2 regions of the Planococcus liqunii genome follow, and region 1 is predicted to be linked to the other one. Evidence: a T-box and tRNA genes for the amino acid it is inferred to sense, from the RefSeq annotation. Region 1 holds a T-box; the other holds one or more tRNA genes.
The links. A T-box is a leader RNA that pairs with one kind of tRNA and senses whether it is charged. The one in region 1 lies ahead of ileS (isoleucine--tRNA ligase), so its partner is inferred to be a tRNA-Ile.
Positions count from the first base shown of each region.

Region 2: it has a tRNA-Ile gene. The T-box ahead of ileS (isoleucine--tRNA ligase) is inferred to sense a tRNA for this amino acid. The anticodon was not compared.

Region 1 is NZ_CP129238.1:2,565,248-2,571,471, reverse strand. Features, by position in the region: gene QWY22_RS13010 (YggS family pyridoxal phosphate-dependent enzyme) at 1-166, shown strand, start outside; gene QWY22_RS13005 (cell division protein SepF) at 166-693, shown strand; gene QWY22_RS13000 (YggT family protein) at 714-977, shown strand; gene QWY22_RS12995 (YlmH family RNA-binding protein) at 1,042-1,827, shown strand; gene QWY22_RS12990 (DivIVA domain-containing protein) at 1,923-2,438, shown strand; T-box leader at 2,482-2,698, shown strand; gene ileS (isoleucine--tRNA ligase) at 2,742-5,504, shown strand; gene lspA (signal peptidase II) at 5,824-6,224, shown strand, end outside.
Region 2 is NZ_CP129238.1:1,309,380-1,315,603, forward strand. Features, by position in the region: rRNA gene QWY22_RS06540 (23S ribosomal RNA) at 1-1,484, shown strand, start outside; rRNA gene rrf (5S ribosomal RNA) at 1,610-1,725, shown strand; tRNA gene QWY22_RS06550 (tRNA-Val) at 1,735-1,810, shown strand; tRNA gene QWY22_RS06555 (tRNA-Thr) at 1,824-1,899, shown strand; tRNA gene QWY22_RS06560 (tRNA-Lys) at 1,909-1,984, shown strand; tRNA gene QWY22_RS06565 (tRNA-Leu) at 2,009-2,093, shown strand; tRNA gene QWY22_RS06570 (tRNA-Gly) at 2,099-2,173, shown strand; tRNA gene QWY22_RS06575 (tRNA-Leu) at 2,202-2,290, shown strand; tRNA gene QWY22_RS06580 (tRNA-Arg) at 2,332-2,408, shown strand; tRNA gene QWY22_RS06585 (tRNA-Pro) at 2,434-2,510, shown strand; tRNA gene QWY22_RS06590 (tRNA-Ala) at 2,517-2,592, shown strand; tRNA gene QWY22_RS06595 (tRNA-Met) at 2,613-2,686, shown strand; tRNA gene QWY22_RS06600 (tRNA-Ile) at 2,695-2,771, shown strand; tRNA gene QWY22_RS06605 (tRNA-Ser) at 2,786-2,878, shown strand; tRNA gene QWY22_RS06610 (tRNA-Met) at 3,068-3,144, shown strand; tRNA gene QWY22_RS06615 (tRNA-Asp) at 3,149-3,224, shown strand; tRNA gene QWY22_RS06620 (tRNA-Phe) at 3,243-3,318, shown strand; tRNA gene QWY22_RS06625 (tRNA-Gly) at 3,325-3,398, shown strand; tRNA gene QWY22_RS06630 (tRNA-Ile) at 3,409-3,485, shown strand; tRNA gene QWY22_RS06635 (tRNA-Asn) at 3,487-3,561, shown strand; tRNA gene QWY22_RS06640 (tRNA-Ser) at 3,566-3,656, shown strand; tRNA gene QWY22_RS06645 (tRNA-Glu) at 3,663-3,734, shown strand; gene QWY22_RS06650 (DMT family transporter) at 3,815-4,777, opposite strand; gene QWY22_RS06655 (isochorismate synthase) at 5,099-6,224, shown strand, end outside.

The DNA.
Region 1 (6,224 bases):
ATTGAAATCGCTTCAACTTGAAGTTGCGGCTGAAGGAATGAGCCATGCCCCTTGCACAGAGTGCTCGATGGGAATGTCCAATGATTACAAAATCGCAGCTGAAGAAGGAGCGACTTTTGTTCGCATAGGGACTGCATTAGTAGGGTCAGAAAGTGAGGCAATGTGATGAGCATGAAAAACAAATTCAAAAATTTCTTTTATCTGGAGGAATTTGAAGAAGACGAGCCGCAAGTCGAGCAGCAGCCGAAGCCTCAGCCAGAACAAGCACAGGCCCGGCCTAAGCCCCAGACCAAGCCGCAGACCGTTTCCCGCTATGAGAAAGCGGTAACGGTGCAGCCGGATATTCGAAAACAACCCAAAGAACGGAGACAAAAAACAGTGGAAACAGGAGCTACCAATCTTGTAAGCCTGCAAAGTGCAGTTAAATCCTCGAAAATGATCTTAGCGGAACCAAGAGTTTATGCAGAAGCCCAGGACATTGCCGAAAATTTGAAAAACAAACGAGCCGTCGTAGTAAATCTGCAGCGCATTGAAAAAGACCAAGGTTTGCGCATCATTGATTTCCTGAGCGGAACTGTATATGCACTTGGCGGAGACATACAGCGCATCGGAACGGATATATTCCTGTGCGTGCCGGATACCGTTGAAGTTGACGGAGCCATTTCCGAGTATTACTATGACGATCAACAATAAAAGAGGTGCATGAAGAACTGATGATTGCTTTATTGAATTTAATTTTAGTCGCTATAAACATCTATTCGTTTATTTTAATTGCCAGCATTTTAATGAGCTGGCTGCCGAATGCGAAAGAATCAAGTTTTGGCCGTATGCTGTCAAGCATCACCGACCCTTATCTTGATATTTTCAGGCGCTTTATTCCCCCGTTCGGAATGATTGACTTTTCGCCAATCGTTGCCATTTTCGCTTTAAACTTAGCGAGCCGCGGGATTATCGTTCTATTTTCTTATTTCAGCTAATGACCTCACATAACGTGAGGTTTTTTGCTTGAAACCCATTAACTATCCAAAAGGAGCGCTTTCTATGGAGTCATTATTTCAGCATTTCAGAAAAGACGAACAGCCGTTCATCGAACAAGTGACAGGCTGGATGATAGATGTTGAAGACCGCTATACGCCTAAACTGACTGATTTTCTGGATCCGAGACAGCGTTTTATCGTAACATCCGTTGTCGGATCAAGCGATATCCAAGTGGCTGCGTCGGGGCTGTTCGAAGACGCGGAAAGGCAGCGTGTGCTGCTCTATCCATCGTATTACGAGCCGCAAAAAGAAGATTTTCAAATTATCGTTTTTGATTTGAACTACCCTACCAAGTTTGTTACGCTGCAGCATCCGGATATTCTGGGCTCCATGATGTCAATCGGCCTTGACCGGAGCAAGTTTGGCGATATCCGAATTGATGGGCAGCGAATCCAGATTGCCGTAGCGGATGAAGTCAGCAGCTATTTGCAGGCTAATTTTACAACGGCTGCAAAAGTGAAAGTCCATTTGGAAGAAGCCGGATCAGAAGAAAGCTTCATAAAGGTGGCGGAAGACTGGACAGAAGAAAGCCATACGGTCAGTTCGCTGCGGCTGGATACCGTCATCAGTTCGGTCTATAATATTTCCCGCCAGAAAGCGTCGGCGTTGATCAACGGCGGAAAAGTGAAAGTCAACTGGACCGTTCAGGAACAGCCATCGTTTGAGTTGAATGAATCGGATATGGTATCATCGCGTGGATATGGCCGCGTCAAAATGATGGAAATCGAAGGCCGTACAAAAAAAGACAAAATTCGTCTGCTCGTTGGCAGATTAGAGACGGCCAAGTAAGCCGGTTTGAAAAAATGCAAAATAGTACTGATATTTACTGCCATGGACTGTATAATGTAAAGAAACGAAGTTAATTAAGGAGAGGTGCCCTTACTATGCCATTATCCCCCTTGGATATACATAATAAAGAGTTTAGCAAAGCGTTTAGAGGATATCAGGAAGACGAAGTAAACGAATTCCTGGATCAAATCATCAAAGATTACGAAATTCTGTTAAAAGAAAAGAAAGAATTGGAAGAGCGCTTAACGCAAACAGATGAGCGCGTCGGCCATTTCACAACAATTGAGTCAACTCTGCAGAAATCGATTGTGGTGGCACAAGAAGCAGCAGAAGAAGTTCGCCGCAATACGCAAAAAGAAGCGAAGCTGATTATCCGCGAAGCTGAAAAAAATGCAGACCGCATCGTCAATGAATCATTGACGAAAGCGCGCCGCATTGCGCTCGAAATCGAAGAGTTGAAGAAACAGTCCAAAGTATTCCGCAACCGCTTCAAAATGCTGGTGGAAGCCCAGTTGGACTTGATTGAAACAGATGATTGGGAAACGTTGATGGAATATGACATCGATACGACCAATCTGGACAAATTGGAAGAAAAGAAAGAAGTCTACTGAACTTGACGCAGCAACTTCTAAATTCTATAATTACGTCATATCTTTAAAAGCGTTGACGGAGACAGTACTCCAAACAATTCGACAAAGCGAGCCAGGGGCAGTGAGAGCCTGGTGAAGAATGTTTTGAGGAAAATCACTCTTGAGCAGAATTGGGGAACCGACAAAGTACCCAATTCCGTATCCACCACGTTACGGTGTTCGAGTGGCAGCTAAAGGCTGCAACAAGGGTGGTACCGCGAGTTTAGCTCCTCGTCCCTTTCCAGGGATGGGGGGCTTTTTATTATGCCTACAGGAGGAATTGCAATGGAATACAAAGACACGTTATTGATGCCGAAAACAGATTTCCCGATGCGCGGCAATTTGCCGAATCGGGAACCGGAAATGCAGAAAAAATGGGAAGACATGAATATTTACCAAAAATCGCTGGAACGGACGAAAGGACGCCCGTTCTTCATTCTTCACGACGGCCCGCCTTATGCCAACGGCGACCTTCATATGGGCCATGCCCTTAACAAAGTGCTAAAAGACATGATCGTCCGTTCGCGTTCGATGATGGGCTTCCACGCTCCGTATGTTCCGGGCTGGGACACGCACGGCCTGCCGATTGAACAGGCATTGACCAACAAAGGCGTCAACCGCAAGGAAATGTCTTTGGCGGAATTCCGCAAGCTTTGTGAAGAATACGCCTACCAGCAAATCGACAACCAGCGTTCGCAGTTTAAACGCATCGGGGTTCGCGGCGATTGGGAAAATCCATATGTTACGTTGAAGCCGGCCTATGAAGCCCGCCAAATCGAAGTGTTCGGCAAAATGGCGAACAAAGGCTATATCTATAAAGGCCTAAAACCGGTTTACTGGTCCCCTTCAAGTGAATCCTCACTGGCGGAAGCGGAAATCGAGTATGCTGATAAGAAATCACCATCAATCTATGTTGCTTTTAAAGTTGTGGATGGAAAAGGTGTTTTGGCAGAAGGCACAAACGTGTTGATCTGGACAACGACTCCTTGGACCATCCCGGCAAACTTGGGAATCTCGGCACATGCCGATTTCAACTATGTGGAAGTTTCCGTGAATGGATCTTTGTATGTGGTGGCTCAGGATTTATTGGATGAAGTGGCAAAAGAAGTGGAATGGACGGATTATGAAGTGGTGCGTGAAATCAAAGGCGTCCAGTTTGAACATATCCTAACGAAACACCCGCTGTATGACCGCACTTCGTTGATGATGCTTGGAGAACACGTAACAATCGATTCCGGTACCGGTTTTGTCCACACAGCTCCAGGGCACGGGGAAGATGACTTCCTGATCGGCAAAAAGTACGGTTTGGATGTTCTTTGTCCGGTTGATGAAAAAGGCGTCATGACGGACGAAGCGCCAGGGTTTGAAGGCCAGTTTTACGACAAAGCCAATAAATCCATCACGGAAGCTTTGGACGAAGCAGGCGCACTTGTGCACTTGTCATTCATCACACACTCGTACCCGCACGACTGGCGCACGAAAAAGCCGGTCATCTACCGGGCGACGGCTCAATGGTTTGTTTCCATCGAAGCATTCCGCGACCAAATCTTAAAAGCCATCGGCGAAACAAGCTTTACACCGGCATGGGGCGAGACGCGCCTCTTCAATATGCTGCGTGACCGCGGCGACTGGAATATCTCGCGCCAGCGCGTTTGGGGCGTGCCGATTCCTGTATTTTATGCAGAAAACGGCGATCCAATCATCACGAAAGAAACGATCTCCCATATTGCAGAATTGTTCCGCGAACACGGTTCAAATGTCTGGTTCGAACGCACAGCTGCCGAATTATTGCCGCCTGGATTTACACATCCAAGCAGCCCGAACGGCATCTTTGTCAAAGAAACCGACATCATGGATGTTTGGTTCGATTCAGGTTCGTCCCACCAAGGCGTCCTGGAAGAACGCGAAGATCTTCAATACCCGGCTGATTTGTATTTGGAAGGCTCTGACCAATACCGGGGCTGGTTCAACTCATCATTGACGACAAGCGTCGCGATCAATGGCATCGCGCCTTATAAAGGCATCTTGAGCCACGGATTTACTTTGGACGGCAATGGCCGCAAAATGAGTAAATCACTCGGCAACGTCATCGTTCCTGCAAAAGTCATGAACCAGATGGGTGCAGATATCCTTCGCCTGTGGGTAGCGTCTGTTGACTATACCGCTGACGTACGCGTATCAGATGACAACTTCAAGCAAGTGTCGGAAGTCTACCGCAAAATCCGCAACACATTGAAATTCCTTCACGGCAACTTGGCGGATTTCAATGAACAAGAACACCGTGTCGCATTTGAAGATATGCGCGAAATGGATCAGTATATGGTCATGAAACTGCAGAAGATGATCGAGACAGCCCGAAAAGGCTACGAAACGTATGAGTTCTCTTCGATCTATCACGCATTGAATGGCTATTGCGCAAATGACTTGAGCTCATTCTACCTGGATGTAGCGAAAGACGTTGTTTACATTGAAGCGGCTGACCATCCACACCGCCGTGCGATGCAGACGGTTATGTTCGATTCCTTGATGGCGATCCTGAAATTGGCGACGCCGATCATCCCGCATACAACAGATGAAATGTGGGGCTACTTAGGCTTTGTGGAAGAAGAAAGCGTTCAGCTGACGGATTTCCCTGAAAGCGAAGAAAACCCGGCATTTGCAGACCTTGAAGCGAAATGGACGAACTTTATGGACGTCCGCGATGATGTGTTGAAAGCATTGGAAGAAGCCCGTGCTGCGAAAACCATCGGGAAATCGCTTGAAGCCAAAGTGACCGTTTACGGATCAGAAGAAGTAAACAGCTTGCTTTCTTCGGTGGATGAAAACGTAGCTCAGCTGTTCATCGTATCCCAATACGAATTCGGCGGAGCGCTTGAACAAGCACCGGAACAGGCATTGACTTTAAATAAAGTTGCAGTAGTTGTCGAAAAAGCGTCAGGCGAAAAATGCGAACGCTGCTGGACAATTTCTGAAGAAATCGGCAAAAACGAATCACATCCGGCTCTATGCCCGCGTTGTGCAAGCGTCGTCGAAAAACAATACGCATAATACGATTAAAGAGGCTATCCCGTATGTCATTAAAATGACAAAGGATAGCCTCTTTTTTAAGTGAAGTGTAAATGCCGTTTCATTTGCTTCAGGCGCACGGTTTCCGTCGGCTCGAGCGGAAAAGTGTGAGGCCAATACTTAGCGGCGAAGCGATTCGAAAAATTGATGTCTTTATCTTTGATTCAGCTTATAAATTATTTAACGTAAAAATTGTATAGACTTTTAAATCAATCCCGCTTGAAGGACATTTCAGCCAGTTTCCTTTTTCGAGGCGGGATGTGGTAAAATAAATTGACTGATGAATTGACGGGGGAAACACATGTTTATACTTTATTATGGGATTGCATTAGTGATCATTGCACTTGATCAATGGACCAAGTGGCTGGTAGTAAAAAATATGGAATTGGGTGAACGGATTGCTGTTCTGGACCCGTATCTTGGCTGGCTTTCGCACCGGAACCGCGGAGCTGCCTGGGGGATGCTGGAAGGGCAAATGTGGCTGTTCGCCATCATCACAGTGGCTGTAATAGCCGGAATTCTTTGGTATTTTCATAAGCACGCAACCGGAAAACCATTGTTTCAATTGAGTTTAATGGTGCTGCTCGGCGGTGCAATCGGAAACTTTATCGACCGGATGCTGCGCGGGGAAGTAGTGGACTTTGTGGATGTGCTGATTCCTGTCATCAATTACGATTTCCCGATTTTTAATGTGGCGGATGC
Region 2 (6,224 bases), 1.3 Mb from region 1:
CTCCCCGCCGTTTGAGCAATGGGGGGACGCAGAAGGATAAGGCGAGCGCGCCGTTGGTTGAGCGCGTCCAAGCAGCAAGGTGGGAAACGAGGCAAATCCCGTTTCCGCAAACATTGAACTGTGACGGCAAGGGGCATTGCGCCCTGGAGTCCCTGATTTCACACTGCCAAGAAAAGCCTCTAGCGAGGCGGGAGGTGCCCGTACCGCAAACCGACACAGGTAGGCGAGAAGAGAATTCTAAGGTGAGCGAGTGAACTCTCGTTAAGGAACTCGGCAAAATGACCCCGTAACTTCGGGAGAAGGGGTGCTCTGGTAGGGTGTATAGCCCGAGAGAGCCGCAGTGAATAGGCCCAGGCGACTGTTTAGCAAAAACACAGGTCTCTGCAAAACCGTAAGGTGACGTATAGGGGCTGACGCCTGCCCGGTGCTGGAAGGTTAAGGGGAGTGCTTAGCGCAAGCGAAGGTGCGAACTGAAGCCCCAGTAAACGGCGGCCGTAACTATAACGGTCCTAAGGTAGCGAAATTCCTTGTCGGGTAAGTTCCGACCCGCACGAAAGGCGTAACGATCTGGGCACTGTCTCAACGAGAGACTCGGTGAAATTATAGTACCTGTGAAGATGCAGGTTACCCGCGACAGGACGGAAAGACCCCGTGGAGCTTTACTGCAGCCTGATATTGAATTTTGGTGCAACTTGTACAGGATAGGTAGGAGCCAGAGAACCCGGAGCGCCAGCTTCGGGGGAGGCGTCGGTGGGATACTACCCTGGTTGTATTGAAATTCTAACCCACGCCCCTGATCGGGGCGGGAGACAGTGTCAGGCGGGCAGTTTGACTGGGGCGGTCGCCTCCTAAAGAGTAACGGAGGCGCCCAAAGGTTCCCTCAGAATGGTTGGAAATCATTCGCAGAGTGTAAAGGCACAAGGGAGCTTGACTGCGAGACGTACAGGTCGAGCAGGGTCGAAAGACGGGCTTAGTGATCCGGTGGTTCCGCATGGAAGGGCCATCGCTCAACGGATAAAAGCTACCCCGGGGATAACAGGCTTATCTCCCCCAAGAGTCCACATCGACGGGGAGGTTTGGCACCTCGATGTCGGCTCATCGCATCCTGGGGCTGTAGTCGGTCCCAAGGGTTGGGCTGTTCGCCCATTAAAGCGGTACGCGAGCTGGGTTCAGAACGTCGTGAGACAGTTCGGTCCCTATCCGTCGCGGGCGCAGGAAATTTGAGAGGAGCTGTCCTTAGTACGAGAGGACCGGGATGGACACACCGCTGGTGTACCAGTTGTTCCGCCAGGGGCATCGCTGGGTAGCTATGTGTGGCCGGGATAAGTGCTGAAAGCATCTAAGCACGAAGCCCCCCTCAAGATGAGATTTCCCATTGCGCAAGCAAGTAAGATCCCTCAAAGACGATGAGGTAGATAGGTTCGGGGTGGAAGCGCGGCGACGCGTGCAGCTGACGAATACTAATCGATCGAGGACTTAACCAAACCCGTTGTTTTCACCATGTCGCATATCCAGTTTTGAAGGCGCAAGCCGCAGGTTTTTTGAAAAAAAAGCTTGCAATACCTTGTAGACTTGGTATAATAAAACTTGTCTTTCAAAAACAATCCAGTCCAGTGATGATGGCAAAGAGGCCACACCCGTTCCCATCCCGAACACGGAAGTTAAGCTCTTTTGCGCCGATGGTAGTTGGGGGTTTCCCCCTGTGAGAGTAGGACATTGCTGGGCATACATAACGGAGGATTAGCTCAGCTGGGAGAGCATCTGCCTTACAAGCAGAGGGTCGGCGGTTCGATCCCGTCATCCTCCACCATTTTTTCTCTTTCGCCGGAGTAGCTCAACTGGTAGAGCAACTGACTTGTAATCAGTAGGTTGAGGGTTCAAGTCCTTTCTCCGGCACCACTCATGTTTGAGCCATTAGCTCAGTTGGTAGAGCATCTGACTTTTAATCAGAGGGTCGAAGGTTCGAATCCTTCATGGCTCACCATTTTTACAACTTCATTATTGCCACGCGGGTGTGGCGGAACTGGCAGACGCACTAGACTTAGGATCTAGCGCCTTCGGGCGTGGGGGTTCGACTCCCTTCACCCGCACCATTTTTGCGGAAGTAGTTCAGTGGTAGAACGCCACCTTGCCAAGGTGGAGGTCGCGAGTTCGAACCTCGTCTTCCGCTCCATTTTTTTGCACAATCTTGCTAACCCTAAGCCGGGGTGGCGGAACTGGCAGACGCACAGGACTTAAAATCCTGCGGTAGGTGACTACCGTACCGGTTCGATTCCGGTCCTCGGCACCATTAAGCAAAAAAACCGTAGGTTTTCTCCTATATTATAAGAAGCGCCCGTAGCTCAATTGGATAGAGTACTTGACTACGAATCAAGCGGTTAGAGGTTCGAGTCCTCTCGGGCGCGCCATATTTTCAACTCAGCAGTTTCAGTTCGGGAAGTAGCTCAGCTTGGTAGAGCACTTGGTTTGGGACCAAGGGGTCGCAGGTTCGAATCCTGTCTTCCCGACCATTCAATGGGGCCTTAGCTCAGCTGGGAGAGCGCCTGCCTTGCACGCAGGAGGTCAGCGGTTCGATCCCGCTAGGCTCCACCAACTATAATATTAAAGATCCTGGCGGCGTAGCTCAGCTGGCTAGAGCGTACGGTTCATACCCGTAAGGTCGGGGGTTCGATCCCCTCTGCCGCCACTTTTTTAGGACCTTTAGCTCAGTTGGTTAGAGCAGACGGCTCATAACCGTCCGGTCGCAGGTTCGAGTCCTGCAAGGTCCACCATTTATTATTATCACGGAGGAATACCCAAGTTTGGCTGAAGGGATCGGTCTTGAAAACCGACAGGGGAGTCAAATCCCGCGGGGGTTCGAATCCCTCTTCCTCCTCCATTTATTTTAAAATGTGTGGACTATCATTTTTAAACTTCTATATAATAGAAGAAACTCAATTATTATTGTCGCGGGGTAGAGCAAATCGCTGAACGAAGATAGCGATTAACACCGAAGCAGCCGAAAGGCGATGCAGGTGGCCATCAAGCGAAAAGCGTAAGAGTAACAATGTATCGCCTATATTATTGTCGCGGGGTAGAGCAGTTCGGTAGCTCGTCGGGCTCATAACCCGGAGGTCGCAGGTTCAAATCCTGCCCCCGCAACCAAAAAGGTCCCGTGGTGTAGCGGTTAACATGCCTGCCTGTCACGCAGGAGATCGCCGGTTCGATCCCGGTCGGGACCGCCATTTTTATCTTAATGATGTGGGTCAGTAGCTCAGTTGGTAGAGCATTAGATTGAAGCTCTAAGTGTCGGCGGTTCGATTCCGTCCTGACCCACCATTTTTTGCGGGTGTAGTTTAGTGGTAAAACCTCAGCCTTCCAAGCTGATGATGAGAGTTCGATTCTCTTCACCCGCTCCATTATACATATGGGCCTATAGCTCAGCTGGTTAGAGCGCACGCCTGATAAGCGTGAGGTCGATGGTTCGAGTCCATTTAGGCCCACCATTCCGAAGTAGCTCAGTGGTAGAGCACCGCACTGTTAATGCGATGGTCGTAGGTTCGAGTCCTACCTTCGGAGCCATACTGGGGAAGTACTCAAGTGGCTGAAGAGGCGCCCCTGCTAAGGGTGTAGGTCGGGAAACCGGCGCGAGGGTTCAAATCCCTCCTTCTCCGCCAGTAATTGGCCCCTTGGTCAAGCGGTTAAGACACCGCCCTTTCACGGCGGTAACACGGGTTCGAATCCCGTAGGGGTCATCTTAAAAGAGACATGCATTCAATTGCATGTCTCTTTTTTCTTTTGCTTAATTAAGGAATAGCCACTCTGGTCGGAGCGGCTATTCTTGTTGAACCACAAGTTCTTGTTTTTTTGTGGCTGCTTGGCTATGGATAATCATGCCGACCATCACTGTGGCGATTCCAATCCAGCCTAAAGAAGAAGGCAAAGCAATCGAGAGGAAAATCACTTCTCCCGCTAACGCAAACATTACTTCCAAAGACTGGGTGGCTTCTACAGCAGCCAGTTTTTTCATATCTTGGCGCACCATGTCTGTGGCCATGAAAAACAGGACCGTCGCCACCACCCCGGAACAAATGGCGACAAGCAATGATTGGAGCATCTGAGATGAACTTGGTGCCCCTTCAATCCACAATCCATAGCCAGAAAGCATGATCCAAAAAGGAAGACTCGCTAAGGTCATACCGAGAACACGTTGATATGCATCCAACCTGCCGTTGCAAAGTTCCATCATCTTGCGGTTGCCTAAGGGATAAGCAAATGAAGCTAAGAGTACGGGAAGAAAACCTAGTAGGAAGCTTTTTAAAGGCAACTGCTGAGCATTCTCCAGCTGCAGGAGCAAAACCCCTAAAAGAATGATGAGAGACAATGCTAATCCCCGATAAGGTATTTGTTCACGAACCAGAAGAGGGCCGTTTCGCGTCTGAATTGTAGAGTAGAACAACGGAGCCAATAAAGAACCTGAAATGATGGTAATTTGCCAAGTACCGGCAATCAGCCAGCCAGGAGAGTAGGCAGCTGCATAGCATAAGGGGGCATAAAAGAGGACGAATCCAATAAAGCTCCATAGCAGCCAGGCAATCGGATTGCTTTTCATTTCCGCTAGAAGCGGCTTTAGGTTTCTTCTAGCAAGTACTATCACCAGTAAAAATGGCACCATAAAGAGATAGCGCAAAGAGGCGCTCCAAATCCAGCTTCCTCCCGATAATTCCATACTGGCATTTAAAACAAAGGTGAAGGCAAAAAAGAAAGCTGCAAAAATTCCAATGGCAATAGGGCGCACATGATTTCCTCCTGCTTCTGAAAATTTATCTCAATATATCGCGTTTGTCCTTAGAGGTCAATGCAAGGCGCCGTTTCCTTTTCCAGATAGCAGCAATTTACTTGCCGAAGATCATGGCTACAAGTTCATGCTATTTTTTATTGAGTTAAACTTTAGAGATAATTTAGACATAAATGCGTTAGTTTTGGATTTCAATATAAGGGGAAATACAGCAAATGTTGTGCTGAATTTAGCAGAAAAGAGTATGATATAAGATAGAGATTAAATAGTGAAGCAGATTGTGCTTATATGGCACAACCAGTTTAAAACGGAGGGAAAAAGATGAATCCACAACAGTATTCATCGATTGAACAATATGCGGATACGCGCTACTCAGCGTACCGTTTTTACACTGAAACAATTGAAGTGTCGCGCATGTCGGCATTGGCTTTTTTTGAAGCCGGAGAAAAGCAGTATAAGGGAAAACGCATGTTTTGGCAAAACCGCGAAAAGACCTTTACCTTGGTTGGCCTTGGCCATGCGCATGTACTCGCTTCATCGGTTCAGCAAGGCCGCTTTGAGGAAATTAAGCAAAAGTGGGAGAGCCTGTGCAAACAGATTGTGAATGAAGAACCGGATGTCGAACCGATTTTATTCGGCGGTTTTTCATTTGATCCGTTAAATGAACTTGAAAGTGAATGGACGCATTTTCCGGAAGCTTATTTTGCAGTGCCTTCTTTCCAGTTGGTCATTAAAGATGATCAAGCCTACGTCAGCATCAATTTGATCACGGCAGAAAAGGAGACGTTCAATCAATTCGAGCTTATGCGAAAAGAACGTGACCGGCTGATCCATGCGGCACAGGTTCTAGAGTTGCCGAAGTATCAGAAACCGTTAGTAATGGACCGCACGGAAATCAAAAAAGAACAGTATCTTGATTCGATTGATAAAGTCACTGGCATCATTAAAGCGGAACAGGCAGAAAAAGTGGTCATTGCCCGGTCGTTGAAATTGGACTTTGAAGAGCCGCTTTCGGCTTCTTCGGCGTTGTACCAAGTTTCGGAAGAACAGCCCGAAAGTTTCTTGTTCGGGATGGAAGCAGAAACCCAGTTTTTCTTCGGCGCTACACCCGAACGCCTTGTAAAAGTGAAAGAAAGCCAGGCGTTGTCCACTTGTCTTGCCGGGTCGACTCCGCGCGGAAAAACCATGGAAAAAGATATGGAACTTGGGGAAGCATTGTTGAATGACAAGAAAAATCGGTCGGAACATCAATATGTAGTAGACATGATCCGTGAAGTATTCAATGGCCATACTTCACGTTTAACTGTGCCCAATGTCCCGAAACTGATGAAGATACGGGACATCCAGCATTTGCATACGCCGGTAGAAGGAGAGCTGAATTCCGGTTCTACCTTGTTTGACTTGGTCCGCGACTTGCATCCAACTCCGGCACTTGGCGGGGAGCCGA